5 linked regions of the Methanothermobacter thermautotrophicus str. Delta H genome follow. Each later gene encodes a partner of the first gene's protein in a complex. Links are inferred from orthologs where the notes say so. Each region holds a gene or a part of one and is shown in the gene's direction. Other genes may lie near its edges. The genes, in order: MTH_RS00205, MTH_RS04965, MTH_RS06285, rpoB and MTH_RS06320.

Evidence for each region.
Region 2: MTH_RS00205 (region 1) and MTH_RS04965 share a complex: the UniProt entries of both Methanocaldococcus jannaschii proteins name them as parts of the RNA polymerase complex. The link is inferred for Methanothermobacter thermautotrophicus str. Delta H from one-to-one orthologs.
Region 3: MTH_RS00205 (region 1) and MTH_RS06285 share a complex: the UniProt entries of both Methanocaldococcus jannaschii proteins name them as parts of the RNA polymerase complex. The link is inferred for Methanothermobacter thermautotrophicus str. Delta H from one-to-one orthologs.
Region 4: MTH_RS00205 (region 1) and rpoB share a complex: the UniProt entries of both Methanocaldococcus jannaschii proteins name them as parts of the RNA polymerase complex. The link is inferred for Methanothermobacter thermautotrophicus str. Delta H from one-to-one orthologs.
Region 5: MTH_RS00205 (region 1) and MTH_RS06320 share a complex: the UniProt entries of both Methanocaldococcus jannaschii proteins name them as parts of the RNA polymerase complex. The link is inferred for Methanothermobacter thermautotrophicus str. Delta H from one-to-one orthologs.

The regions. Positions count from the first base shown.
Region 1 is NC_000916.1:18,549-24,722, forward strand. Bases 1,404-4,148 are described here. They hold MTH_RS00205 (DNA-directed RNA polymerase subunit N), read left to right. Parts: upstream 1,404-2,564; coding sequence 2,565-2,732; downstream 2,733-4,148. Other genes in these bases: MTH_RS00190 (50S ribosomal protein L18e), read left to right, coding at 1,404-1,656; MTH_RS00200 (30S ribosomal protein S9), read left to right, coding at 2,105-2,506; MTH_RS00210 (DNA-directed RNA polymerase subunit K), read left to right, coding at 2,910-3,089; eno (phosphopyruvate hydratase), read left to right, coding at 3,141-4,148. Outside these bases: rpsD (30S ribosomal protein S4), read left to right, coding at 1-81; MTH_RS00180 (30S ribosomal protein S11), read left to right, coding at 99-491; MTH_RS00185 (DNA-directed RNA polymerase subunit D), read left to right, coding at 493-1,287; more of MTH_RS00190, read left to right, coding at 1,291-1,403; more of eno, read left to right, coding at 4,149-4,391; rpsB (30S ribosomal protein S2), read left to right, coding at 4,419-5,015; amrB (AmmeMemoRadiSam system protein B), read left to right, coding at 5,026-5,859; mvk (mevalonate kinase), read left to right, coding at 5,875-6,174. UniProt on the Methanocaldococcus jannaschii protein: DNA-dependent RNA polymerase (RNAP) catalyzes the transcription of DNA into RNA using the four ribonucleoside triphosphates as substrates.
Region 2 is NC_000916.1:949,957-956,162, forward strand. The notes cover bases 3,430-6,206. They hold MTH_RS04965 (DNA-directed RNA polymerase subunit H), read left to right. Parts: upstream 3,430-4,589; coding sequence 4,590-4,823; downstream 4,824-6,206. Other genes in these bases: MTH_RS04935 (phosphoglycerate kinase), read left to right, coding at 3,430-3,942; MTH_RS04970 (DNA-directed RNA polymerase subunit B''), read left to right, coding at 4,882-6,206. Also shown: twy1 (4-demethylwyosine synthase TYW1), read right to left, coding at 1-519; MTH_RS04925 (transglutaminase domain-containing protein), read left to right, coding at 1,169-1,825; tpiA (triose-phosphate isomerase), read left to right, coding at 2,021-2,710; more of MTH_RS04935, read left to right, coding at 2,743-3,429. UniProt on the Methanocaldococcus jannaschii protein: DNA-dependent RNA polymerase (RNAP) catalyzes the transcription of DNA into RNA using the four ribonucleoside triphosphates as substrates.
Region 3 is NC_000916.1:1,184,734-1,191,107, reverse strand. The notes cover bases 1,120-4,064. They hold MTH_RS06285 (DNA-directed RNA polymerase subunit L), read left to right. Parts: upstream 1,120-2,435; coding sequence 2,436-2,693; downstream 2,694-4,064. Other genes in these bases: MTH_RS06270 (transcription factor S), read left to right, coding at 3,889-4,064; MTH_RS06275 (NUDIX domain-containing protein), read left to right, coding at 3,333-3,740; MTH_RS06280 (DUF99 family protein), read left to right, coding at 2,690-3,304; MTH_RS06290 (exosome complex RNA-binding protein Csl4), read left to right, coding at 1,846-2,415; dph2 (diphthamide biosynthesis enzyme Dph2), read left to right, coding at 1,120-1,614. Also shown: hpt (hypoxanthine/guanine phosphoribosyltransferase), read left to right, coding at 40-621; more of dph2, read left to right, coding at 622-1,119; more of MTH_RS06270, read left to right, coding at 4,065-4,203; MTH_RS06265 (hypothetical protein), read left to right, coding at 4,218-4,625; pcn (proliferating cell nuclear antigen (pcna)), read left to right, coding at 4,677-5,411; MTH_RS06255 (hypothetical protein), read left to right, coding at 5,432-6,121; MTH_RS06250 (50S ribosomal protein L44e), read left to right, coding at 6,344-6,374. UniProt on the Methanocaldococcus jannaschii protein: DNA-dependent RNA polymerase (RNAP) catalyzes the transcription of DNA into RNA using the four ribonucleoside triphosphates as substrates.
Region 4 is NC_000916.1:955,956-958,807, forward strand. It holds rpoB (DNA-directed RNA polymerase subunit B), read left to right. Parts: upstream 1-446; coding sequence 447-2,258; downstream 2,259-2,852. Other genes in the region: MTH_RS04970 (DNA-directed RNA polymerase subunit B''), read left to right, coding at 1-424; rpoA1 (DNA-directed RNA polymerase subunit A'), read left to right, coding at 2,297-2,852. UniProt on the Methanocaldococcus jannaschii protein: DNA-dependent RNA polymerase (RNAP) catalyzes the transcription of DNA into RNA using the four ribonucleoside triphosphates as substrates. The Rpo2 subunit (Rpo2N and Rpo2C in this organism) is implicated in DNA promoter recognition and in nucleotide binding.
Region 5 is NC_000916.1:1,192,391-1,198,560, forward strand. Bases 850-3,590 are described here. They hold MTH_RS06320 (RNA polymerase Rpb4 family protein), read left to right. Parts: upstream 850-1,919; coding sequence 1,920-2,261; downstream 2,262-3,590. Other genes in these bases: MTH_RS06310 (tRNA pseudouridine(54/55) synthase Pus10), read left to right, coding at 850-1,452; MTH_RS06315 (50S ribosomal protein L21e), read left to right, coding at 1,624-1,914; MTH_RS06325 (DUF655 domain-containing protein), read left to right, coding at 2,302-2,883; rsmA (16S rRNA (adenine(1518)-N(6)/adenine(1519)-N(6))-dimethyltransferase RsmA), read left to right, coding at 2,914-3,590. In the rest of the region: MTH_RS06305 (signal recognition particle protein Srp54), read left to right, coding at 1-200; more of MTH_RS06310, read left to right, coding at 232-849; more of rsmA, read left to right, coding at 3,591-3,735; MTH_RS06335 (hypothetical protein), read left to right, coding at 3,801-4,238; MTH_RS06340 (helix-turn-helix transcriptional regulator), read left to right, coding at 4,235-4,444; MTH_RS06345 (HemK2/MTQ2 family protein methyltransferase), read left to right, coding at 4,447-5,031; MTH_RS09405 (C39 family peptidase), read left to right, coding at 5,233-6,170. UniProt on the Methanocaldococcus jannaschii protein: DNA-dependent RNA polymerase (RNAP) catalyzes the transcription of DNA into RNA using the four ribonucleoside triphosphates as substrates. This subunit is less well bound than the others.

The DNA.
Region 1 (6,174 bases):
AGGGGAGAAGAGGATAAGATAGGGTTCTACCCATCATCCCCAATGAAAAAACAGATAGAAGCAGCCCAGGACGCTGAATAATTTCAGGGAGAGATAAAATGGCTGAGAAGGAAAAATGGGGAATTGCAAATATTTACTCATCATTCAACAACACAATAATCACCATCACAGACATAACCGGTGCAGAGACCATAACACAGTGGTCCGGTGGTAAGGTTGTGAGGGCGGACCGTCAGGAGTCCTCACCCTTCGCTGCAATGGAGGCCGCAACAAGGGCAGCTGATGATGCAAAGGAGAAGGGCATCGTCGGCCTGCACATAAAGGTCAGGGCTCCTGGTGGAAACGGTCCAAGGACACCCGGACCAGGTGCACAGGCAGCCATAAGGGCACTGGCAAGGGCTGGAATGAGGATAGGTAAAATTGAGGATGTAACTCCCATACCTCACGATGGAACAGGTAGACCTGGAGGTAAGAGGGGAAGAAGGGTCTAAAATGGATATTGCTCTTAAGGAAAAAACTGATACCGAAATGGTCTTTGTGGTCAGCGGCGTCACGGTTCCATTCATAAACGCCATAAGGAGGATCTGCATGATGGAGGTCCCCAAACTGGCAATTGAGTACGTCAACATGTACAGGAACGACGCCAAGATGTTCGATGAGGTACTGGCCCACAGGCTGGGGCTTGTACCCCTTGCAGCTGACCCTGAATTTGCTGAATCCCTTAAAATGCCTGAGGAGTGCGACTGTGAGGAGTACTGCTCAGAGTGCAGTGTATCCCTCACCCTCAGGAAGAAGGGCCCGGGTGTTGTTTACTCAGGGGATCTTGTTTCAGAAACACCCGCAGTTAAACCGGTTTACCCTGACATTCCCCTTGTGAAGCTTGGAGATGATGATGAGCTTGAACTGGAGGCCGTCGCACAGCTGGGTGTGGGAAGGGAACATGCGAAATGGGAACCCACCACAGCATGCGCATACAAATACTACCCCAGGATAGAGTTCAGTGAAGACTGTGACGAGTGCCTTGAATGCATCGAGGCATGCCCGAGGGATGTTCTTGGAGAGGAATCAGGTAAACCCGTGGTTGTTGACCTTGAAAACTGTTCAATGTGCAAGAGCTGTGTCAGGGCATGTGATAAGAGGGCCATAGATGTGGGATACGAGGAAGGCAAGTTCATATTCAGGATAGAGACCGACGGATCAGTTGACCCAAAGGATGTTCTCCTTAAGGCCTGTGACATCCTCAGGGACAAGGCAGAGCAGGTAATAACATTTTGTGAAGGAGGCTAACCAATGGTAAGGAAGATTACCAAGACGAATCCCAATCTTATAAAACTCATACGTAATCTCAGGAAAAAATCATCCCAGGAAGGCGCAGCAATCTGGAAGGACGTTGCAAGGAGACTCGAAAGGCCCACAAGGAACAGGGCTGCAGTCAATATATCCAAGATAAACAGGCACTCCGATGAGGATGAAACAGTTCTCGTGCCTGGAAAGGTCCTTGGAAGCGGAAACCTTGACCACAGGGTCCAGGTTGTTGCCCTGTCATTTTCACAGACAGCAAGGGATAAGATCGAGAGGGCCGGGGGAGAGTGCCTGACACTCGGAAAAATTGTTGAAGAGAACCCGGCCATTAAGAACATAAAGATAATAGAATAAGGTGTTGCTCATGATCATCAACGGAGAAGGACATATCCTTGGAAGACTGGCAAGTGTCGTCAGCAAGAAGCTCCTTGAGGGGGAGGAAGTGATCGTCTTAAATGCCGAGAAGATCCTGATCACAGGTTCTAAGGAATGGGCATACGGCAAGTACAAGCAGAGGATTGACAGGGCCAGCATATCCAACCCCAGAAGGATGGGTCCCAAGTACCCCAGAAGGCCCGACGACATATTCAGAAGGACCGTGAGGGGCATGCTACCCTACAAGAAATCAAAGGGAAGAGAAGCCTTCAAGGGCCTCAAGGCATATGTGGGTATTCCACGTGAATTCAAGGATGAAGAAATGGTTGAAATACCCGATGCAAAGGCAGGCAGCATAAAAAAGGGAATGGAACTCGGAGAGATCTCAGAACTTCTGGGTGCTAGATTACAGATAGGGAGTGTAATCATGAAGAAGGTTATTCACACAAGCGGCAAAAGGAAAACCGCCATTGCAAGGGGGACCATCAGGGAAGGTAAGGGTAGAGTGAGGATCAACAAGGTCCCGGTTGAACTCTACACACCTGAACTTGCAAGGCTCAAGATCATGGAACCACTGAAACTTGCCGGCGACGTTATAAATGACGTTGACATAAACGTCAGGGTCGTTGGTGGGGGTATAGTTGGACAGGCCGAGGCTGCAAGGATGGTCATCGCCAGGGGACTCGTGGACTGGACCAGTGACATGGACCTCAAGGAGAAGTTCGTACAGTACGACAGGACAATGCTGGTGGGAGACCCCAGACGTTCAGAGCCCAAGAAGTACGGGGGCCGAGGCGCCCGTGCAAGGAGACAGAAGAGTTACAGGTAGATCAATCGATAACTTTATATATTTTTATTTTATAAACTAAAGAGTAGAATGATTCAGTATGATTCCAGTAAGATGTTTAAGCTGCGGAAAACCTGTATCAGCCTATTTCAATGAGTATCAGAGGAGAGTGGCTGATGGAGAGGACCCCAAGGACGTGCTTGATGACCTGGGTCTCAAGAGGTACTGCTGCAGACGAATGTTAATTTCACATGTTGAGACATGGTAGGGGACCGTAGGGTAGCTTGGTCCATCCTCCCAGCCATTGAAGAAGTTTCCGGACTTTTCAACTGGAACGGGGATGGTCAGCACCGGAACGCTGGAGACCCGAGTTCAAATCTCGGCGGTCCCATCAAATCGAATCCAAGAACCTCTATTTTAATGTTTTTCTTGGAGGCATATGCATATGGCGTCAAAAAAACTCACACGTTTTGAAAGGGCTAGGCTGATAGGTGCCAGGGCACTCCAGATATCAATGGGTGCAAGACCACTCGTTGAGATCAAGGAGTCACTGGACCCTGTTGATATAGCCAGAAAGGAACTTGAAAAGAAGGTCATGCCACTGGACGTTAGAAGAGACAAATAAACTCTAATAAACCACTATTTTTCAGTCTAGAGTTTATTATGAGGTGTTTTAATGGAAAGTATTATTGAAGATGTTAGAGTAAGGAAAATTCTTGACAGCAGGGGAAACCCGACGGTTGAGGTTGATGTTATAACCTGGAACGGCTTTGGAAGGGCTGCAGCCCCCAGCGGTGCAAGCACAGGTTCCAGGGAGGTTGCAGCCTTCCCATCAGGGGGGGTTGATGAGATAATAACAGAGGTCGAGGATATAATCTCCTCAGAACTCATAGGAATGGATGCAGTGGACCTCCAGGACATAGACCTCGTCCTAAAGGAGATCGACGGGACCGAAAATCTCTCATCTCTGGGAGGTAACACCGTGGTGGCTGTTTCAATGGCAACCGCAAAGGCAGCAGCATCATCCTACAACATGCCCCTCTACAGGTTCCTCGGCGGAAACCTTGCAACATCCATACCCTACCCCCTGGGTAACATGATAAATGGGGGGGCCCACGCAGGAAAAAACGCCCCTGACATACAGGAGTTCCTGGTTGTGCCTGTGGGTGCTGAGGACATAACCGAGGCGGTTTTCGCAAATGCAGCCGTCCATAAGAGGATAAGGGAGCTCATCCAGAAGAAGGACCCGTCCTTTGCAGGAGGTAAGGGTGATGAGGGCGGATGGGTGCCCAGCCTCTCAAACGGGGACGCCCTGGAGATACAGGCCACTGCCTGTGAGGAGGTAACAGATGAACTCGGTGTTGAGGTGAGACCATCGCTGGACCTTGCAGCGAGCGAATTCTGGGACCCTGAGATTGAGAAGTACGTCTACAGGCAGGAGAACGTCCAGAAGGACACAGGCGAACAGATAGAATTTGTTAAGGAGATAATTGAAACCTATGACATGTACTATGTCGAGGACCCCCTCCATGAGGGAGACCTTGAGGGTTTCGCCGAGCTGACATCCCTGGTTGGTGACCGCTGCATGATCTGTGGTGACGATATCTTCGTGACCAACAGGGAGATACTCAGGGAGGGTATAGAGATGGGTGCAGCCAACGCCATAATCATCAAGCCCAACCAGATAGGCACCCTCACAGACACCTACCTCACCGTCAAACTGGCCCTCGAGAACAGGTACACCCCTGTGGTTTCACACAGGTCAGGTGAGACAACAGATGATACCATAGCCCACCTTGCGGTGGCCTTCGGAGCACCCCTCATAAAGACAGGTGCAATAGGCGGTGAGAGGATAGCCAAACTCAACGAACTCATACGCATACAGGAAGAGATTCCATATTCAAGGATGGCTGATCTGCCATTTTAAATATTGAAACTTATTTGAGGTGATAGATTGTCAGAACTACTAATACCACTGGACAAATACCTTGCAGCAGGACTGCACATTGGAACACAGCAGAAAACAGCTGATATGGAGAAGTACATTTACCGTGTGAGATCAGACGGACTCTACGTCCTCGATATAAGGAAGACAAATGACAGGGTAATCGCGGCTTCAAAGTTCCTCTCAAAGTATGAACCCGATGACATCCTCGCTGTTTCAACAAGACAGTATGGACAGGAACCTGTGAGGAAATTCGGTGAAGTTACAGGTGCAAGGACCATACCTGGAAGGTTCATACCCGGTACACTCACAAATCCTAACTATGCGAAGTTCATTGAACCGGAGGTCCTGGTGGCCACAGATCCAAGATCAGATTCACAGGCAATCATCGAGGCCAAACAGATAGGCATACCTGTGGTTGCCCTCTGTGACACTGAAAACCTCCTTGGAAATGTTGATATAGCAATACCCGTCAACAACAAGGGACGTAAGGCCATAGCCCTTGTCTACTGGTTACTGGCAAGGCAGTTCCTCCGGGAGAAGGGCATCCTCAAGGAGGATGAGGACCTGGACATACCTCCAACAGAGTTCGAACTGAAGATCTAGAAGTGGTCATATGATAAGGAGACCTGCAGTGGCGGGAGCTTTCTATGAACGGGACCCCGCGGCCCTCAGAAGGCGCATTGAATGGTGTTTCGAGCATGAGCTCGGACCCGGCACCCTTCCGGCAGTGGGGTCCATGAGGAGGATAAAGGGGGTGATCGCCCCCCACGCAGGTTACATGTATTCAGGACCCGTGGCAGCACACGCCTACCATGAGCTGGTATCCGATGGAATCCCCGGGACCCTGGTGATAATCTGCCCCAACCACACAGGGATGGGGTCAGGTGTATCGCTTATGCAGCAGGGTGCATGGGAGACACCCCTCGGTACAGTGGAGATAGACTCAGAGCTTGCAGAAGCCATTGTGAGAGAATCAGGGATCATAGACCTGGATGAGACAGCACACCTCGCCGAGCACAGCTGTGAGGTGCATGTACCCTTCATCCAGTACTTCACAGATAACTTCAGGATAGTTCCAGTTACCATGTGGATGCAGGGCCATGAGACAGCCGCCGATGTTGGACATGCGGTCGCATCAGCCATCAGGGAAACCGGAAGGGATGCGGCTGTCATCGCAAGCACAGACTTCACACACTACAGTCCACAGGACATTGCTGAAGCCACCGACAGAAGGATCATTGACAGGATAACAGCAATGGATGATACCGGCATGTACGGTGTTATCAGTGAACTCAACGCAACCATGTGCGGTTATGGGCCGGTAGCGGCTACCATCATAGCCTCAAGGATTCTTGGAGCCACAGAATGCGACCTACTGAGATATGCAACAAGTGGAGATGTTACCGGTGACCGCAGCTCGGTGGTGGGCTACGCTCACTTGTCCTGAGATAAGGGTGAAACATTGAAGTCGTCGGCATCCGCACCTGCCAAGGCCATTCTTTTTGGTGAACACGCAGTGGTCTACAGCAAGCCGGCAATAGCAGCCGCCATAGACCGCAGGGTGACTGTAACCGTAAGTGAATCCAGCAGCACCCATGTAACCATCCCCTCCCTGGGTATACGCCACAGTTCAGAGAGACCATCCGGTGGCATCCTGGACTACATCGGGAGGTGCCTCGAGCTTTACCATGACGCATCACCCCTTGACATCAGGGTGGAGATGGAGATACCCGCCGGTTCAGGCCTAGGTTCATCGGCTGCA
Region 2 (6,206 bases), 930 kb from region 1 along the record:
CTCTGAAAGTTTTTCAAGGTTCATGGGTGCCAGGCCATTGGTTACAAGGAATGTTGTGAAGTTTCTCCTGTGAAATTCCCTCAGGAGACCATCCATGTCAGGGTAGAGCATTGGTTCCCCTGCAAGTGATATGGCAGCATTTGTCGGGTCCTGTGACTCCATCACCTTGATTTTATCTGCCCTTTCATTGCCGAGGTATCCACATAGCAGTTTCCTCTGTGCCTCTATGGCCCCATCAATTATATCTGCGGGTTCATCATGGGGGCCCTCCCATGCTGTCCCTGTTGATGAGAGGTCCCTCCAGCAGAAGAGGCATTTCTGCTGGCAAAATGGCACACTTGGAGACATCTGGAGGCATCTGTGGCTCCTGATTCCATAGAATTTTTCCTTGTAGCATACTCCCTCATTGACTATGCTCTTCTTTGTCCAGAGGCAGGTTTTAACCGCTGAATGTCCGTGCTCTCCCACGAAGCGGTATCCCATCCTCTCCATTTTTCTCTGAGATTCTTCCAGGTACATGGCCAACCCATCTCTAACATTTTTTCAGATGTTCTGCCCTTGATATGATTTCTGCAGCTCCATTTAAATATATGCCAGCAGGTTCTCTGATGGAATGATGCTATGAAATGTTTCTTATTCAAATATATATGCCAGACACAGGAACCGCTGCGATTAGATGACCTCCTGTTAGCCCCCCTTACATCAGCCACACCAGACAGACAGGAATGTGGGTTAATAATAAATATAAGCTTAGTATTAAAAGGTCTGTGTTTAAATGGCTTTATAATCTCTGGTTTTGCCATATAAGCTCTCTTAAAAGCCCCTGATGGAATTGAATTCATTAAAATGTGCTTAGGTGTGCGTGAGGTGCTGATTTAATTTAAAAGGCTTTCAGATTTTTTTAGGGCCCCATATTCATTCTTTGGAAAAAATAAAACCTTTTAACAGAGTATTGGGGCGCCATTATCAATTCATGATTAGAATCCTCTGAATGCTGAAAAAAGCATTATATAAGCCTTTTTGTCTTATTCCGGAAACAAAGGTTTATATATAGTGGTGATGTGATTAAGGTTCATGGTAAGGTCGGCGGGTAGATCCTGCCATCAGTGGAGGCGGTAAGATTAAGAGACACTCGCGTTACCTCGCTCTACTTGCACTCGCAGTAGCAGTGAGTACCATACCCATAGGACAGCTGGAATTTCAAGATTCCAGTGGCGATAAGATAACAGCAAAGTCCACATCCCTCCCAAAGGTTGATGCAGCATCCAAGTACAAGAAGTACAAGAGATACAGCAAGGTCCATGCTTCCAAGGGTACGGTAAAGAAAACCTACCGGACAAAGACAAAAAAGAAGTACACGTACCGGACAAAGGCTGCCTATAAGACAAAGACAAAGAAGAAATACAGGAGCCGTGCTACCTACAGTACAACCTCAAGAAAAGCATACACCAGGGCTATAAGCTCTGATGAGCTTAACAATCTCCAGGGCGATGAGGGGCTTGAGAAGCTTGCATCCTACATTAACAGGAACCTTAATCACAGATCAGGCGGGCCACACACAGCTGAAGGCGTTGAGAAGACAGGCTATGGGGACTGCTGGGGACTCTCTGACTGGTCTGCCCGGAAACTTGCAGCAAACGGCTACAAGGTGAAGGTCGTGCAGGGTGCCACCTCATCATCATCAAGACACCGATGGCTTCACGTGTATTCTGAGGGCAGGTGGACGAGCTTTGAACCGTCACTGGTAACCAAGCGTTACGGTAGTAAACATTATACTGCAACCTGCGGTCGCGCAACACGCGTTGTGAAGACCTACAACATGTAGTATAATGTTTACAATTTAATTTTTCACTGGTTTAACATCATCCAACAGCTTTCTGCATTTAACACCTTCACTATGTGGGGATGCGCTGGATATTACAGGCAAATTCATTCATGAACCCCTTCAACAACTCCCGCACGGATGTCACAGCATATTTTATAATACACCTCAACCATACTATGAGATATCCCATTAATCATGCTGGAGGATTTGGAGTTGAAGGACACACCCATTGTCATACTGAATTTTAAAACATACCTCGAATCAACAGGTGAGAGAGCCCTCGAACTTGCATCAATATGCGGGGATGTCGCAGATGAGACCGGTGTTAACATGGCTGTGGCACCGCAGCACATGGACCTCCACCGGGTGAGTGATGCTGTAGAAATACCGGTGCTGGCACAGCACATTGACGCCGTTGATGCTGGTGGACACACAGGGAGCATCCTTGCAGAGTGCGCCAGGGACGCAGGTGCAGCAGGAACCCTCATAAACCATTCAGAAAAGCGGATGCAACTTGCAGACATCGAATGGGTGATATCAAGGATGAAGGAACTTGAGATGATGTCCGTGGTATGCACGAACAACGTCATGACCACTGCTGCTGCCGCCGCCCTGGGACCGGACTTCGTGGCGGTTGAACCCCCTGAACTCATAGGATCCGGAATACCTGTGTCAAGGGCCGAACCTGAGGTTATAACGGGAAGTGTTGATGCTGTGAAGAAGGTGAACCCTGAGGTCAGTGTGCTCTGTGGCGCCGGAATATCCACAGGAGACGACATGAAGGCTGCTGTTGACCTGGGGGCCGAGGGTGTTCTTCTTGCATCAGGCATCATCCTGGCTGACAGCCCACGGGACGCCCTTCTGGATCTTGTAAGTAAGGTTTGATGGTGATCCCGGTGTCCTTTAAATTTAAAACCATGGATGACATTGAAGTCACAGGAAAGACAGTCCTTGTCCGCGTGGACATAAATTCGCCTGTGGACCCCAATGATGGGACAATACTCGATGATACAAGGATGAGGCTCCATGCAGAGACCATAAGGGAACTCTCAGATAGGGGTGCCAGGACAGTTGTGATGGCCCACCAGAGCAGACCCGGGAAGAATGACTTCACAACACTGGAGCAGCATGCCAGGGCGCTCTCCGGGATACTCAGGAGGCCCGTTAAGTACGTTGAGGATATATTCGGATCCGCTGCAAGGGAGAACATCTCAGGACTGGGTGATGGTGAGATAATCCTCCTTGAGAACGTCCGCTTCTACTCCGAGGAGGTGCTCAAGCGAGACCCTGAGGAACAGGCGGAGACACACCTTGTTAGGAAGCTGGCGCCCCTCCTGGACTACTTCATCAACGACGCCTTCGCGGCAGCCCACAGGTCCCAGCCCTCCCTTGTTGGCTTCGCCCTGAGGGTACCGTCAGCTGCGGGTCGTGTGATGGAGAGGGAACTTCGAACACTTCAGGGTGCCCTTGAGAATGTTGAAAGGCCCTGTGTCTATGTTCTCGGCGGGGTGAAGGTTGATGACTCCATCATGGTCATGAAGAACGTCCTTGAAAACGGTAGCGCAGACCTTGTACTGACAACGGGCCTTGTTGCCAACATATTCCTGGCGGGATGCGGGGTTAAGATCGGTAAGGTGAACATGGACTTCATCAAGAGCAGGGGATACTGTGACTTCATCAAGGTGGCGAAGAAACTGAAGAAGCGCTTCCCTGAAAGGATAGTTGTACCCGTTGATGTTGCAGTATGCAGGGACGGCAAGAGGGTTGATGTTCCTGTGAAAAAGATACCCAACCATCCGATACAGGATATCGGAATGGAAACCATAAAGCTCTACGCCAGGAGGATACGTGAGGCAAGGACCCTCTTTGCCAATGGACCGGCAGGCGTATTTGAGAACCCTGATTTCAGCATAGGAACCGAGGACATACTGAATGCAATATCCTCTTCAGAAGGTTTCTCAATAATCGGCGGGGGTCACCTTGCTGCTGCAGCAGTGAAGATGGGCTTTGAGGACAGCATAAACCATATCAGCAGTGGAGGCGGTGCCAGCATAAGCCTCCTTGCAGGTGAGGAGCTTCCCGCAGTCAGGGTGCTTGAGGAATCCAGGCACCCATAACCACAAACTATATAAATGAGTAGTTACTAACATTGGAAATGCCTCGGTAGCTCAGTCTGGTGGAGCGCGAGACTTGTAATCTCGTGGTCGCGGGTTCAATTCCCGTCCGGGGCTTCAAAAAGGGACCATAGGGTAGCTTGGTCGATCCTTTGGGCTTTGGGAGCCTGAGACCCCGGTTCAAATCCGGGTGGTCCCATCCACAAAGCTTAAATATGCATCATGTCCAATGATGTCCAATGATGTATATCAACCCGCCTTAGCTCAATTGGCAGAGCATCGGACTGTAGATCCGAGGGTTGCTGGTTCAAGTCCGGCAGGCGGGACTCCACCAATGGTGTGAAAGCTTTAAATACTAGAAAAATGTAACTCATAGCATGCATGTCATATAGGAATGGAAAAGTATATAAGCAGGTAACTAGAGAACAATGGAATGCTCTCATTCTAGAGACTTGCCCTGGTGGTGTAGGGGCTATCATGCGGGCCTGTCGAGCCCGCGACTCGGGTTCAATTCCCGGCCAGGGCGTTTCCTGAGGGCCCGTAGCTCAGTCTGGCAGAGCGCTTGGCTTTTAACCAAGTGGTCGCGGGTTCAATTCCCGTCGGGCCCGCTATCTAATTTTACGGTGACTTTTTATCTGGAGGACTGAATTGTGAAGAGGGAGATCTTGAAACACCAGCTGGTTCCGGAACACGTGATTTTGAATGAATCTGAAGCAAAGAGGGTGCTGAAAGAACTCGATGCGCATCCAGAACAGCTTCCAAAAATAAAAACAACAGACCCTGTGGCCAAGGCCATAGGTGCTAAAAGGGGGGATATAGTGAAAATAATCCGTAAAAGTCCGACTGCAGAGGAATTCGTAACCTACAGGCTTGTTCAGGACTAGTTTTTAAGATCAACACTGCAGGATCATTTCATCATCTAATTTGTTTTGGAGGAAGTCCATGAAAAAAAGTGCATGGGGATTGGTAGACGCGTTTTTTGATAAATACGATCTGGTGGACCACCACATCCATTCATACAACGACTTCGTAAGTAACCGCATACAGGAAATAATAGATACAAGCGAACCCATTGAACTGGAACAGGGAAAATACCGGGTCGAAACAGGAAAGGTGAGCATAGAGAAGCCCTTCATCAAGGAGGCTGACGGCTCAAAGAGCAAGATATATCCCACAGAGGCCCGGCTAAGAAACCTCACCTACTCAGCCCACATGAGCCTGGAGATGAGACTCCTCAAGGAGGGGGGACCTGAAACGGAATTCGAAAAGGTATACATCGGTGAGCTGCCGGTGATGCTGAAATCGGAGATATGCCACCTCCATGGCCTCAGCAGGAAGGAACTGATGGAGAAGGGAGAGGACCCCGCGGACCCTGGAGGCTACTTCATTGTTAATGGATCAGAGAGGTCCATCGTCACGATGGAGGAGATAGCTCCCAACAAGATAATCCTTGAAAGAATCGGTGAAGAGGACGAGAACAGAGCAAGGGCAATAGTAACATCCATAAGGAGTGGATTCAGGGCCAGAATATCCCTGGAGTACCGTAAGCCAAGGAAGACCGGTGTTTTCCTGAGAATATCCTTCCCCTACGTTCCAGGGGAAATCCCGCTCGTCATACTCCTCAGGGCCCTTGGACTTGCAACTGACCAGGAAATCATCACCAGCATATCAGACGACTTCAACTACCAGATGATAGCTGCAGACGATATACAGGTCTCCCTCGACAGGCTCAACCTCAATAAAAAGGAGATGAAGGAACTCGATGAAGAGGACCGGAGAGAATACCTCATAAGGAGCGCCATAAAGTACATCGGTAACCGCGTCGCCAAGGGGATGACCGAGGACTACCGTATAAAAAGGGCTGAAGACGTTATAGACCGTTACCTCCTGCCCCACATAGGAACAGAACCCGAAAAGAGGCTGGAAAAGGCAACATACCTTGCCGAGATGACCGAGATGCTCCTTCAGGTCATATCAGGGGAGCGCAGGCCACACGACAAGGACCACTACACAAACAAGAGGCTCAGGGTTTCAGGCGACCTCATGGAGGACCTCCTCAGGGTGGCCTTCACAAGCCTGAGCAGGGATATGAGCTACCAGCTCGAGAGGAGCCTTGCCAGGGGTAAGGAACCATCCGTAAAACAGGCTGTGAGATCCGACGTGCTGACAGAGAACCTCAAGCACGCCATTGCAACCGGTAACTGGGTTGGTGGAAGGGCAGGTGTGAGCCAGCTGCTGGACCGGACAAGTTACATGGGTACACTCTC
Region 3 (6,374 bases), 1.2 Mb from region 1 along the record:
AATGAATTCAATTTTCAACAATCCCGATGCGTGATCGAAATGCTTGATAAACTCAAGGAAAGCCTCAGAAATTCACCTGTGATTAAGAAGGGAGAGTATGACTACTTTGTAAACCCTGTAACCGATGGCATACCCCTCACCGAACCCGAACTCCTGGAGGAGGTTGCAGAGGAGATAGTGAGGAGGTTCAGACCTGAAGCGGATAAGATAATCTGCATAGAGGCCATGGGCATACACCATGCAACGGTTCTATCACTGAAGACTGGAATACCCTTCGTCGTGGTGAGGAAGAGAAGGTACGGCCTTCCCGGCGAGGTTGCCGTCCATCAGATGACAGGATACAGTGAAGGGGAACTCTACATAAATGGTGTTGATAGTGGAGACAGGGTCGTTGTCATTGACGACGTTGTGAGCACTGGGGGGACCCTCCTGGCGGTCCTGGAGGCCCTCAGGGAGATGGATGTTGATGTCAGGGATGTTATAACAGTCATAGATAAGGGTGAGGGATCCAGGGTCGTGAGGGAAAGGACAGGTTTCACTGTGAAGAGCCTCGTGAAGGTTGATGTTATCGATGGCAGAGTTAAGGTTGAGGATATCCCTGCCGGGGGGCCGCATGATTAAATGTCACTCTACAGGCTTGAAACTGAAAGGGTCATCGGGGAGATAAGGAAACGTAATGCAGGGGTCGTGGGCCTTCAGTTCCCTGAGGGACTTAAAATGAGGGCAGTTGAACTTGCAGAGCAGATAGAATCAGAAACAGGCGCAACTGCCGTGATATCCGCAGACCCATGCTTCGGGGCATGTGATGTTTCAGATAGAAAAATGAGGGACATGGTTGACCTCATAGTCCACTATGGACACACACCACTCCCCCTCGACTATGAGGTCCCTGTGATATTCATAGAGGCCGCATCCTCAGTTGAGGTAGGTGAAGTCATCAGGGAGGCTGCTGACAGACTTTCCGGCCACAGGAGGATTGGAATTGCAACAACAGCACAGCACCTCCACCTCCTTGACCAGGCAAGGTCTCTCCTTGAGGAGAGGGGCTTTGAGGTCGTCACAGGGGAGGGTGTTAACACAGCCAGGGGCCAGGTCCTGGGATGCAATTTCTCAGCCATCAGGGGCACCGATGCAGATGCCTACCTTTTCCTTGGAAGCGGGAACTTCCACCCCCTCGGCATAAAACTCTTCACCGGACGCGAGGTTGTGGTGGCTGACCCATATCATGGCGAGGTGAGGGACATTGAGGAATTCGCAGACAGGGTCCTGAGGGTGAGATTTGCGAGGATAAGCAGGGCATCGGATGCCAGCAGGTGGGGGGTGGTGGTCTCATCAAAGGCTGGACAGATGAGGTTTGAGCTGGCCCTCATGGTTAAGAAAAAACTTGAGGAGGCTGGAAGGGAGGCCCTCATACTCCTCGCTGAGAACATCTCACCGGCTGCACTTCTCCCCTTCAGGGAACTTGAGGCCTTCGTGGTAACTGCGTGTCCCAGGATAGCCATAGATGACTCACAGCTCTACGATAGACCACTCCTGAACCCATCTGAACTGGAGATAGTTCTGGGAGAGAGAAGCTGGGACGACTACACACTGGATGAGATAATACACGGATAACCCTTTATCTGGTGTGGTATCTACAGATAGGCCAGTGTGCGGCTGGCTCTCATGCATGGTAATCAGAGGCATGGTAATCAGTGGACAGATGTGCAGTATGGTTTTGTAGTAAGATTCGGAGGCATGGAGTAATCGATCTGTGAACGTCGCATGCAAAAGCATATATATAATCAGATCTAACCATAGATCACTGTAAGGTAAGCATTGTTTTTACCTTGAAGAGGTGAATGGATGAAAGTTAAATCTGGGGATATGGTTTTTCCCGGAGATTTTTTGGCTGTAAGCGAAGAGGTCCTCCCCTCTGAGGGGACCTACGATGAGGATGGTAAGATAAAATCCCTTGTCGTTGGAGAGGTTTCAAGGGATGACCGGAATAAGAGCATAAAGGTAATATCAAAGCTGAACACACCACCAACACTTAAAAGGGGTTCAAGGGTCATTGGAGAGGTCATTGATGTAAGGGGTCAGCGGGCCCTTGTGAGGATACACAGCATCAAGGGCAACAGGAGAGCCCTTGCAACATACTTCGTTGGAGGAGTCCACGTTTCACAGGCAAGGAAGGGCTACCTTTCAAAGCTAACAGACGCCTTCAGGATAGGGGACATCGTGGAGGCAAGGGTCACAAAGATCATGGGCCTCGATGGCATAGATCTACAGACATCAGGCCGTGACCTTGGGGTTATCAAGGCAATGTGCACCCGCTGCAGGCACTTCATGGAAGTGAACGGCAGGGACGAGGTCAGGTGCCCGAACTGTGAAAACCGGGAAAAAAGGAAGCTATCAGTGAATTATGAAGGTTAATCACTTAAGGGGTAATTCTAATGGAAGTCATTCTGGATAAGAGAAATGAGATGGAGATAGTATTCGAGGGAGAAACACACACCCTCTGCAATGTATTAAGAAGCATCCTCATGGAGGATGAAAAGGTTAAGGCAGCAGCATACTCGATAGACCACCCAATAGTGGGGGAACCACAGCTATATATCAGGGCAGGAAGCCCGAAAAAATCACTCAAGGCAGCAGCCGAAACCCTGAGGGATAGATGTGATGAATTCAGGCGCCTCATAGAGTCCCTGTGAACTATTTTTCCATGGAGAACCATAATTTCAGGCAGATAAAATCTGAGATAAGGATTCTTGGCATAGATGATGCTCCATTCACCCCCAGAAGTGAGGAGGATGTGCTTCTGGTCGGCACCGTATTCAGGGGCGGGCAGTGGCTCGACGGCGTCCTCACAACCACGGTGAGGGTGGACGGTGACGATGCCACAGAGCGGATCATCGAGATGGTGAATGGATCAAGGCACCTCAACCAGCTGAGGGTCATAATGCTTGATGGGCTGACCTTCGGGGGCTTCAATGTTGTGGACATAGTGGAATTATCAGAGAGGACCGGCCTTCCCGTTATAGTGGTTGTAAGGAAACATCCAGATATGGAAAGAATAAAGAGGGCGCTCAAGCACAGATTTTCTGACTGGAAGGCAAGGTGGCGCAGCATAGAGAGGGCCGGTAGAATCCACAGGGTTGAATCCAGGGAACCCCTCTACATCCAGACTGCAGGCATTGAACCTGATGACGCCGCAGAGATTGTCAGGATATCAACGACCCGCAGCTCAATTCCAGAACCACTGAGGGCGGCCCACATAATTGCCTCAGGAGTCACGTTAGGAGAGTCCAGGGGCAGCGCCTAGAAATAGATGCCTGCAGGAGGAGTCTGGTTTGAAGACACCCATGCTCACGGTGGACGTTATCATAAGGTTATCAGGGGATAGAATAATCCTCATACGGAGGGGCAGATCACCCTACAGGGGTTCCTGGGCCATACCTGGAGGATTTGTGGAATACGGTGAAACTGTTGAGGATGCAGCAAGGAGGGAGGCCCTCGAGGAGACAGGCCTTGATGTTGAAATCAAGGACCTCCTCGGGGTCTACTCCGACCCCCGGAGGGATCCCCGCGGGCACACCGTGAGCGTATGCTTCACCGCGAGGGTAGTGTCCGGTGAACCGGAGGCCGGTTCAGACGCTGCAGACATTGGAATATTCCACATCGAGGATATAGATGATCTTGAACTCGCATTTGACCACCGGAAGATTCTGGAGGATTTCAGGAGCAGATACCGGGAATAGATTGATGAGGAATGCACCCGTGTTCCACTAAAAAATCATTCTGCAGCATATCATGACCTTCAGTCACAATCAAAATTATTATAAATGTCCTTGTAGAAAAACTTTAGAAATCAAAAAGGTTTCAGTTTCTCTGACCAGGAGGAAGAAGATGGAGTTTTGTCCTAAGTGCGGAGCTGTAATGTTTCCATCCGAGGGAAAATTTAAGTGTCAGTGTGGCTATGAGAAGGATATCACAGATAAGCTCAAAGACAAGTACCGCGTCTCAGAGGAAGTTGAGGCAAAGGAGACCATAATATTCACAGGTGATGATGTAAATACCCTCCCAACAACGAGGGTTGAATGCCCGAAATGTGGTAACATGGAGGCCTTCTGGTGGCTGCAGCAGACAAGGAGGGCTGATGAATCAGAGACACGGTTCTTCAGATGTACCCGCTGCAAGCACACCTGGAGGGAATATGACTGAAAAATGGTGAGCAGATGTCTGATGAAGGCCCCGATGATGGTAAGAAAGGCAGGTATTCAGAAAGGCTCAGGGGTTTCCTTGCCCGGGTATGGGAGGAGTTACAGGAGGATGAATCAGAGCACGGCTTTCCGGTGACCCTCATAATGGAACACCGTGACGATATACTGAGGTACAGTGCAATGGTACTTGGTGTCATGCTTTTGCTGACAGGTATCGTCACCATAATGGGGTCATCTGACCGTGTTGTTGACAATGTGGTCTCAGGCGAGAACACGGTCATCGCAGCATTCCTCATCCTCACGGGTCTCCTGCTGGTGGGGGCCTTCATGGTCCATAGCATCATAGGGGGCACACCCCTTGAGGGGTTCTATAAACAGGTGAAGAAGGCTGAAAGAGGGGAAGAGAAAGAAGAAGAGGAATAGTATATAAATCATGACCCCAATATCTAGCTATATAGGATAAGGAGGACGAAAATGTTCAAGGCAGAATTGAATGACCCTAACATTTTAAGGACGAGCTTCGATGCCATATCATCCATCGTTGACGAGGTTCAGATACAGCTTAGCGCCGAAGGCCTGCGCCTGGACGCCCTTGACAGGTCCCACATCACATACGTGCACCTCGAACTGAAGGCCGAGCTTTTCGATGAGTACGTCTGTGATGAACCAGAGAGGATCAACGTGGACACAGAGGAACTCATGAAGGTCCTCAAGAGGGCAAAGGCAAATGACAGGGTCATACTCTCAACCGACGAGGGAAACCTGATAATCCAGTTTGAAGGGGAAGCAGTAAGGACATTCAAGATAAGGCTTATCGACATCGAATATGAAACCCCAAGTCCTCCTGAAATTGAGTATGAGAATGAGTTCGAGGTGCCATTCCAGCTCCTCAAGGACTCAATAGCTGACATAGACATATTCTCAGATAAGATAACCTTCCGTGTAGATGAGGACCGTTTCATAGCCTCAGCTGAGGGAGAATTTGGAGACGCCCAGATTGAATACCTCCACGGCGAAAGGATAGATAAACCTGCAAGGAGCATATACTCCCTTGATAAGATCAAGGAGATGCTCAAGGCAGACAAGTTCAGTGAGACAGCAATAATCAACCTGGGAGATGACATGCCCCTCAAACTGACCCTGAAGATGGCAAGCAAAGAGGGTGAACTCAGCTTCCTCCTTGCTCCAAGAATAGAGGCAGAGGAATAACTTAAAGGTGAGGAATGGGGTTGGACGAATTCTTTCAGAAACTGAGGAGGATTCAGAAAAAGGAGAGATCTGAAAGCGGCCTTGCAAGGGTGGGGGATGACTTCTATGAGAGGGTTCACAGTTACATAGAGGACCTCCTTGACGCCGTTGGCAATGACCCCTTCGCCAAGGAACACTACCTCATAAGGGACACCCAGAGGATAGCCACGGAGATCTGCGAGAGAAGGGAGCACAAGATAACTGATAGTGCCGTCATGAACGTCCAGAGGTCATACCACCTCTTCAATGGCAGGCCACAGTTCGACCTCCAGGATACAACCCCCCTCAACATGACACCAGAGGAGGAGGAGCTCTACTTTTCACTGGTAGAAACCCTGAGGGAATTCAGGGCGAGGATAATCCCCTCAATAGATGTTGAATCCGGTACCAGGGATTCAGGGGCGAAAGATGATGCCCCCAGGAAGGACGTTCTGGATGGCCCTGAACTTCTCGCTGACCCCTCAAAATCCGTAAAAACCGATAAAGGGGTTAAAGGGCGGGAGGAGGATATTGAAACGGTGCTGATATTTGAGGAGGTACCTGCCAGAATAATGGGTGTGGATGAAAAGGTATACGGTCCATTCCGGCCGCAGGACATAGTCACGCTCCCATCACTGAATGCAAACGTCTTCATAAATGCAAAGAAGGGTCGGAGGATAAGGTATTCATAGGCAGCAGGCTTTAAAATGGTTAGATTGCTCTCCTATTCTCTGAAGATCAGGTACTCTGCAATGAAACTGATGGATCAACACGGATTAGCAGTTTAAGGTTCAGTGAACCACCAGGTGGTGTCACATACAAAGGTATAAATAGAGATTTGAGATATACTAACCCAGTATAAAAAAGTTCAGTTATTTTAAAGGCTTACTTTTTCACTTACGAGGTGATTAGATATGAAGATTCCTAAGGAAAGAAGAACTTACT
Region 4 (2,852 bases), 940 kb from region 1 along the record:
GGTGGCCTTCACAAGCCTGAGCAGGGATATGAGCTACCAGCTCGAGAGGAGCCTTGCCAGGGGTAAGGAACCATCCGTAAAACAGGCTGTGAGATCCGACGTGCTGACAGAGAACCTCAAGCACGCCATTGCAACCGGTAACTGGGTTGGTGGAAGGGCAGGTGTGAGCCAGCTGCTGGACCGGACAAGTTACATGGGTACACTCTCCCACATGAGGAGAGTCGTTTCACCCCTCAGCAGAAGCCAGCCCCACTTCGAGGCAAGGGACCTTCACCCCACACAGTTCGGTAAGATCTGTCCAAACGAAACCCCTGAGGGTCCAAACTGTGGTCTTGTTAAGAACCTCGCCCTGCTGGCAAAGATATCCGAGGGCTCAGATGCCAGTGAGGTTGAGGAGGTCATTAAAATGGGGGTTGTGAACTAATTTTCCACCGGGAGGCTGTTAAGTGAGTAAAACCAAAATTTACATTAACGGGAAGCTTATAGGAACCTGTGAAAACCCTGAAGAATTTGTTGAGGAGATGCGGAAAAAGAGGAGATCCGGAGAAGTCTCCCCTGAAATGAACATAACCCATTACCCTGAAAACCATGAGATTTACATATTCACAGACCCTGGAAGGGCCAGGAGGCCCCTGATCATAGTTGAGGACGGAGAACCTCTCCTCACAGAAGAACACCTTGAAAAGCTTGAAACAGGGGAAATGTCATGGGACGACCTCATAGCCGCTGGAATAATAGAGTACTTGGACGCAGAGGAGGAGGAAAACGCCTACATAGCCATGAGCCCTGATGAAATCAATGACGAACACACCCACCTCGAAATAGATCCCTCCACGATGCTCGGTATCTGCGCAGGTATCATCCCCTTTGCAAACCACAACTCATCACCGAGGAACACCATGGAGGCGGGGATGACCAAGCAGGCCCTGGGTCTATACGCATCAAACTATGACTTGAGGACAGATACACGTGCACATCTCCTCCACCACCCCCAGGTCCCCATAGTCAAGACAAGGATAATAGATGTGACAGGCTACGATGAAAGACCATCAGGTCAGAACTTCGTTGTTGCGGTAATGTCCTATGAGGGCTACAACATGGAGGACGCCCTCATACTCAACAAGGCATCCCTTGAGAGGGGCCTTGCAAGATCATCATTCTTCAGATCCTATGAGGCCGCCGAGAGGAGATACCCCGGTGGTCAGGAGGACCGCTTCGAGATACCAGAGAAGGGTGTCAGGGGCTACAGGTCAGAGAGCGACTACAGGCACCTCGATGAGGACGGTATAATAAACCCTGAGGCAGAGGTCTCATCCGGTGACGTCCTGATAGGTAAAACATCACCACCACGTTTCCTTGAAGAGATAGATGAATTCGGGACCGTGGCAGAGCGAAGAAGGGAAACATCAGTAACCGTGCGGCATGGTGAAAAGGGTATAGTGGACGCCGTTCTCCTTACAGAAACCGTCGAGGGCAGCAGACTCGCCAAGATCAGGGTCAGAGAACAGAGGCAGCCCGAGCTAGGTGATAAATTCGCCTCAAGACACGGTCAGAAGGGGGTTGTCGGCCTCATAGTATCCCAGGAGGACATGCCCTTCACCGAGGACGGAATAGTGCCCGACCTCATAGTCAACCCCCACGCCATACCATCAAGGATGTCTGTGGGACAGGTCCTCGAGATGCTCGCAGGTAAGGCTGCATGCATGGAGGGCCGCCGGGTTGATGGAACACCCTTCACAGGAGAGGACGAGGATGACATAAAGGAGGCCCTCAGGGCCAACGGATTTGAAACTGCAGGTGTTGAATCACTCTACAACGGCATAACCGGTGAGAGGATAGAGGCAGAGATATTCATTGGAGTGGCCTACTACCAGAAACTGCACCACATGACAACAGACAAGGTGTATGCAAGATCCAGGGGTCCGGTCCAGGTCCTCACAAGACAGCCGACAGAGGGGAGGGCCAGGGAAGGAGGTCTCAGATTCGGTGAAATGGAAAGAGACTGCCTTATCGCACATGGAGCAGCCCTCGCCCTTAAGGAAAGGCTCCTTGATGAATCAGACAAGTATGAGGCACTCGTATGTGCAGACTGTGGTATGATAGCAGTCTATGACAAGATAAGGGACAAGAAATACTGTCCTATATGTGAGGACTCAGAATCATTCCCTGTGGAAGTATCATACGCCTTCAAATTACTCCTCGACGAACTCAAGAGTCTCTGTATCTTCCCGAAACTCATACTGGAAGATAAGGCATGATAATGGATTTAAGGGAATAACAAAAAGGAGAGAATACCTTGAGAGGAATTTTAAAGAAAATTTCCCAGATAAACTTTGGCCTCATGTCCCCCGAGGATATCAGGAAGATGTCCGTCACCCAGATCGTCACCCCGGACACCTACGACGAGGACGGGTACCCCATAGAGAACGGACTCATGGATCCCAGGCTCGGTGTGATAGACCCCAGCCTCCGCTGCAGGACCTGCGGCGCCAAGGGAGGGGAGTGCCCGGGCCACTTCGGAAGCATAAACCTTGCAAGGCCGGTCATACACGTGGGATTCGCAGACACCATACACAAGATCCTGCGCTCAACCTGCAGAAAATGTGGGAGGGTCCTTCTCACCGAGACTGAAATCGAGGAATACCGTCAGAGGATCCTGGACGCCATGGAGAAGGAGGAAAGCCTCACACCAATAATAAAGGAGATATACGCAGAGGCGCGCCGCGATAAGTGCCCCCACTGTGAGGAGGAACAGGAGGAGATCAAACTCGACAAGCCCGTCTCAATCGTTGAGGGAGATTACAAGCTCACACCCAGTGAAGTGAGGGAGCGTCTTGAGAGGATAAGCGATG
Region 5 (6,170 bases), 1.2 Mb from region 1 along the record:
TGACAGAGGAGGAACTGGAAAAACCAGACATCATAAAGCACTCAAGAATACGCAGGATAGCCCGGGGTTCAGGGACACGCAATGAGGACGTTAAGGAGCTCCTGAAGTACTACAGGGTCACCAAAAAGGCCATGAAGGGGCTTGGAAGGAGAAAAATGGGCGGACCCATGGGCCAGCTCATGAGGCAGTTCATGAGATAGCATCCTGAAGGGCAGAGATCAGGGGATAACCATGGATGTTCAGCAGAGACTGGGAGGACTGCTTGAAATCACAGAGTCCAGAATATGTCTGCACTGCCTTGGCAGGCACTTTGTTGATTTGGTTGAAGGGCCAGGGAACCGTCTGAGGGGTGAGAAGCTCCAGAAGAAATTCTCGCTGAAACTATCCGGGCCATGCATGATATGCGGTGACGTCTTTGACAGGATTGATGAGGCCGCAGGGATGGTTAAGGAGAAGGTGGATGAACTTGGCCTTGAATACTCTTCGGTACTTGTGGGTACAAGGTTGCCCCCCAAAATGGTGGAACTTGATGATGAGATCAGAAAGCGCCTCGGAATCCAGACTGAGGGGCTTAAAAGGGATCTCAACCGTGAACTTGGTAAGAGGGTTGTCAAACTGCTGGGCTGCAGCGCAGAATTTGAGGACCCCGACCTCGTGGTGATGGTGGACTTCAGGGGGGACATCAGGGTCTGGATCCAGATAAACCCCCTCTTCCTTGAGGGGAGGTACCGCAAGCTGGTTAGGGGAATACCCCAGACCCGCTGGCCCTGCAGGAAGTGCAGGGGGAGGGGCTGTGAGAGGTGCAATTACACCGGTAAGATGTATCCCACGTCTGTGGAGGAGCTCATAGCCGGGCCCATCCTGGAGGCCAGCCAGGGACGTGATGCAAGGTTCCATGGCTCAGGCAGGGAGGATGTGGACGTCCGGATGCTCGGGACAGGGAGACCCTTTGTCCTGGAGATAAGGGAACCCCGGGTGAGGAACCTGGACCCTGAATCCCTTGAGGAGGAGGTGAACCGCAGGGCCCAGGGCATGGTTGAGGTTGAGGGCCTCAGATTCTCCACAAGGAAGAGGAAGGTTGAACTGAAGGACTCATCCCAGAGCAGGTACAAGGTTTACCGGGCCCTGGTTGAACTGGATGGAGACGTTACTGATGAGGACCTTGAGAGACTCGGGTCACTTGACATCATAAAACAGCGGACCCCTGTGAGAGTTTCCCACCGCAGGGCTGACAGGGTCAGAGAGAGGAGAGTCCTGGAAATATCATGGAACTTGCTGGATGGTTGCCTTGAGTTGATAATAAAGGGTGAGGGCGGCCTCTACATAAAGGAGCTTATTTCAGGGGATTCGGGACGTACAGAACCAAGTGTGAGCAGTGTTCTGGGGGTCCCTGCAAGGTGCGTGGCCCTTGATGTCCTTGAGGTCGGTGATGAACCATCAGAAAAAGATTAAGCAGATGATCGAAAAAATAAAACACTGCGTCCCATGCAGAATAGCCATGATAAGGAAAAATATATATTAATGGAGATATTAAATAGAGAACTTATAAGTTTAGATATCTGATTCTTGTAAAGTTTTAGTGACTGTTACAAGCCATTGAAGGCTTTTTATGGAGGTTAAAGAATGAGAAGATCAAGAGGTTTCAGAAGTAAAACAAGACACAAGCTTCAGAAGGTTAAAAGGCCAGGCAGGTCCAACCCCATAACAAGGAAGATCCAGAGCTTCAATGAGGGTGACCTTGTACACATCATCATCGACCCTAGCATTCACAGGGGCCAGCCACACCCGCGTTTCCATGGTAAAACCGGTCGAGTTGTGGGGATGATGGGTAAATCCTATGTTGTTGCCCTGAAGGATGGTAACAAGGATAAACAGCTTGTTGTGAGGCCAGAGCACCTTCAGATGCAAGAGTGATTCCCATGATCGGGAAAAAGGTTCTGGAAAGTGAACCTGTTTCTATGGCAGAGGTTAAGGAAATCCTTGAAAAATTTGGGGAAGACCATGAACTCACATACGAGCAGAACCTTGTCCTTGACCATGTAACCCGTTTTTCAAGGCTTGACCCTGAAAAGAGCAGGGAGCTGGTGGAGGAACTGATGGACATCCCCAACATCAAAAGGAGGCATGCTGTTAAAATTGCAGATATAATGCCGGTGGACATATCCGACCTCCGTTTAATCTTTGCCAAGGAGAGGGTTCCCATAAAGGCTGATGACCTTCCAGGCATACTCGAGGTAATAGATAAATACCGGGTCGAATAAAAATAATATCTGACCTGAAAAAAGTAGAGTATGTGATTTCATGGAAGAATACGCTATCATACTGGATTACCTTCCACTTGGTTACATGAGCGAAGGGTTCGGTACATTCAAGAAGAGGCCTGTTGCCCAGGCACTGGGTAAGGATGAGTTCACCCTCCTGGAGTTAACACCAAGACCGGACGTGGACCTTGAAATCCACGAGGAGGTCTACATCGGTAAGGGTAAAAGGGACAAGATCGCCCGTATAAACAGGAGGCTCCGTCACAATGAACTCACAGCCACCGCCAGGGTTGAGCTGCCCTACGTCGTTGAGGAGATAATAAAATCAAATGAGGACCGGTTTGTAAAGTTCTTCAACGAGGCTGGACCCATAAGTACCAGGCTTCACCAGCTTGAACTTCTTCCAGGAATCGGTAAAAAGCACATGTGGGATATCCTCAAGGCCCGTGAGGAGAAGCCCTTTGAAAGTTTCGAGGACATAAAGAACAGGGTCCCCATGTTATCAGACCCTGTTAAACTCATCGTCAGGAGGGTCCTCATGGAACTGGATGTTGAGGGCGCCAAACGGGGAAAACGTAAGTACAACATATTCACAAGACCGCCCCAGAAGAGGAGGGGCTGATCCTTCAATTTAAATTTAGAATCTATTTTTATGTCAGGGCTCTACACCGAGACAAGGGAGGTGCTGAGGAAGTATGGTGTGAGGCTTAGAAGGAGCCTCGGCCAGAACTACCTCATAGATGAGGTCAAAAGGCAGCGCATACTTGAATACGCTGACCTCAGGGAAGATGACAGGGTCCTTGAGATAGGACCGGGTATAGGGACCCTCACACTTCCAATGGCAGAACTTGCTGGTCATGTCACCGCAATTGAGAGTGATCCCCTCATTGCAGCTATCCTGATGGACAGGCTTCAGGTGGATAACGTTGATGTGATAGTCGGTGATGCCCTCAGGGTTGATTTTCCAGAATTCAACAAGGTCGTATCCAACCTGCCCTACCAGATCTCCTCCCCCATAACCTTCAGGCTTCTGGAGCATGACTTTGAACTCGCTGTTCTCATGTACCAGAAGGAATTTGCAAGGAGAATGGTTGCAGAGCCGGGTACAAGGGAGTACTCAAGACTGTCGGTCATGGTGCACTTCCTTGCAGAGGTTGAAATAGTTGACTACCTCAAACCGGGCTGTTTCTTCCCCCGTCCCAGGGTTGAATCTGCGGTTGTAACCCTTAAACCTACGGGTTTCAGGGCCCCGGCATTCCTAGAGGATGTATGCCGTGCACTCTTCCAGCACAGGAAGAAGAAAACCTCAAAATCCCTCAGAGAATCATTCCATGAAATAAGGACTGATCTGAGCTTTAATGAAGTTCTGAGGGGTCTTCCACCAGAAATACTGGAGAAGAGGGTCTTTCAGCTGAGACCAGAGGATATACTTGAAATAGCAGAGCATATAGAGGATCTCTCAGGTTCTTCCTGAGCTGGGCCTTCATCAGCACATCCCTGAGAAAACTATAAGTATTATGTAAACTATTTTTTACATAGGTGATTGTTTTGATAATAGCAAGACCCCAGTGGTTCGGTAGAAGAAAGTACGGTGGCTGGGGAGTCTCAATAAAAACCTGGCAGGGCGCAGTATACCTTGCATGCGTATTCCTGCTGCTCGTCGGGATCCAGCTACTTCCCCTCAACACCACCACAAGGATGTATGTGACAGGTGCCTGGCTTGCATTCATGTTCCTGGACATGTTTGATGTTATGTGGAAGGTGAAAAGGGATGAAAGGGAGTACCTCCATGAGGCCATAGCAGAAAGAAACGCCGCATGGGCCATGATGCCAGTGCTTGTAATTGGAGTGTTCATAGAACTCATCTCAAGTTCCCTGCAGGGAAAGCCCCACGTCGACCCCTTCATTTTACTTGCACTCCTTGCAGGTGTCCTTGCAAAATCCGTGACAAACTACCGGCTGGAGAGGGAGAATTGAGGACACTAATAAGGGAACACAGGAAGGAACTCGGATTAACCCAGGAGGAACTCGCAGAGAGGGTTGGGGTAACAAGGCAGACCATAATAGCCCTTGAGAAGGGACGTTACAGCCCCTCCCTCATCCTTGCCCACAGGATCGCAAGGGCCCTGGGAAGGGAGCATATCGAGGATATCTTCATCCTTGATGAGGACGGTGCAAAATGAAAATGATAAGATACGGTGAAATTAAAATAAAGACCTGCGAAAACGTCTATGAACCAGCAGAGGACACCTTCCTCCTTGCAGATAACCTGGATGTCAGGGAGGGTGATCGTGTCCTTGAAATAGGTACAGGAACAGGACTTGTTGCCATAAGAGCATCAGAGAAGGGAGATGTGACTGCAACCGATGTGAATCCCGCCGCAGTTAAGTGCACGCAGGAGAATGCCATTATCAATGGAGTTGAACTCAGGGTCCTGCAGGGGGACCTCTTTGACCCGGTTGAGGGCGAAAAATTTGACGTCATCCTCTTCAACACACCCTACCTTCCAGCCACCGGGGATGATGCCACAGGGGATGTCCTGGACCTCGCCTGGAATGGGGGCCCCGACGGCAGGATGGTTATAGACAGGTTCCTTGATGAGGTCCCGGCACACCTGAAACCTGGGGGGAGGGTCCAGCTGGTGCAGTCCTCCCTCTCCGATACAGAGAAGACCCTCCAGAAACTGGCAGATATGGGCTTTGATGCGTCGGTTACTGCAAGTGAGAGGTACTTCTTTGAGGAGATAGTCCTGATAACAGCCATGATTTAATAAAAAAATTTTATAACCACCACTGAGCTGGTGTGTCATGTTTTTCCAGTTTTTTTAATCGCCCATCGATTTATGGCGAGTCCCCCGTTTATATACCTACTATGAAATTTTACTGTCGCCTCAAGTAATATGCTGTAGCTGATCCGTAATATATATGAGTTTTTTGTATAGAATTATTATAAGTTAATGGGAGTGTCCAAAGTGAGAGGTTTGTATATACTGTTGCTGGTCGTGCTCCTCCTCGCGGTGTCTGTTAACTCTTCAGCCGCTGCAGACAACTGTACAGTCCTTGAAGCACAGGGGGATGATGTAGCGGGTGCACTGACCCATAATGTTACAGTGGATTCTGAGGGTGTGGTCCTCCAGACAAGGAACTACACCTGCGGACCCGCAGCACTCGTCACCGTCCTCCAGAGACTCGGAGTGAACACCACAGAGGATGAACTCGCAGGCCTTGCCGGAACAACCGAGGACGGGACCACCATGCAGGGCCTCCTGGAAGCCAGCAGGGCCAAGGGAGTGAACGCAACCGGCATGAAACTAAACATATCTGAACTCAAAGAAAACATGATCGCCTATACCATCAATGACGGCACCGGACACTACACCGTAATAAACGGAATCACCAATGACACGGTCAAACTCGCAGATCCAAGCCTCGGGAACATCGAAATGAATATAGAAGAGTTCACTGAGATCTACAGCGGATATGCACTGGTTATAAATGATCCTAATAATCCAAGACAGGTCAACGGAACCACAGAACAAACAAATAATCAAACAGATCAAAGCAACGAGAACACCTCATCAGAAACCATAAATAACCTGACAGATACCACCTCTGATGTGCAGGCAGACAACAGAACTCTGACTGATGAGGAAATGCAGAACATTAAAGGTAAAAAATGGAGGCATAAACATTGGCATCCATGGAAGTGGCGGTGTTCTTATCATTGGCATGGTTGGTATCCTGTGCGTGTCCGTGCCTATTATGGATTCCATATAGTCTCTTATACAGCCCAAATGGTGCGCTGTGCTTGTACGCTGGATGCTGATGGCTTTGACTATTATTATGCTCGCTGTAAGACCTATGGTGATCGCTATATGGATTGGTATCGGCGCGTGGGATATAGGTATGC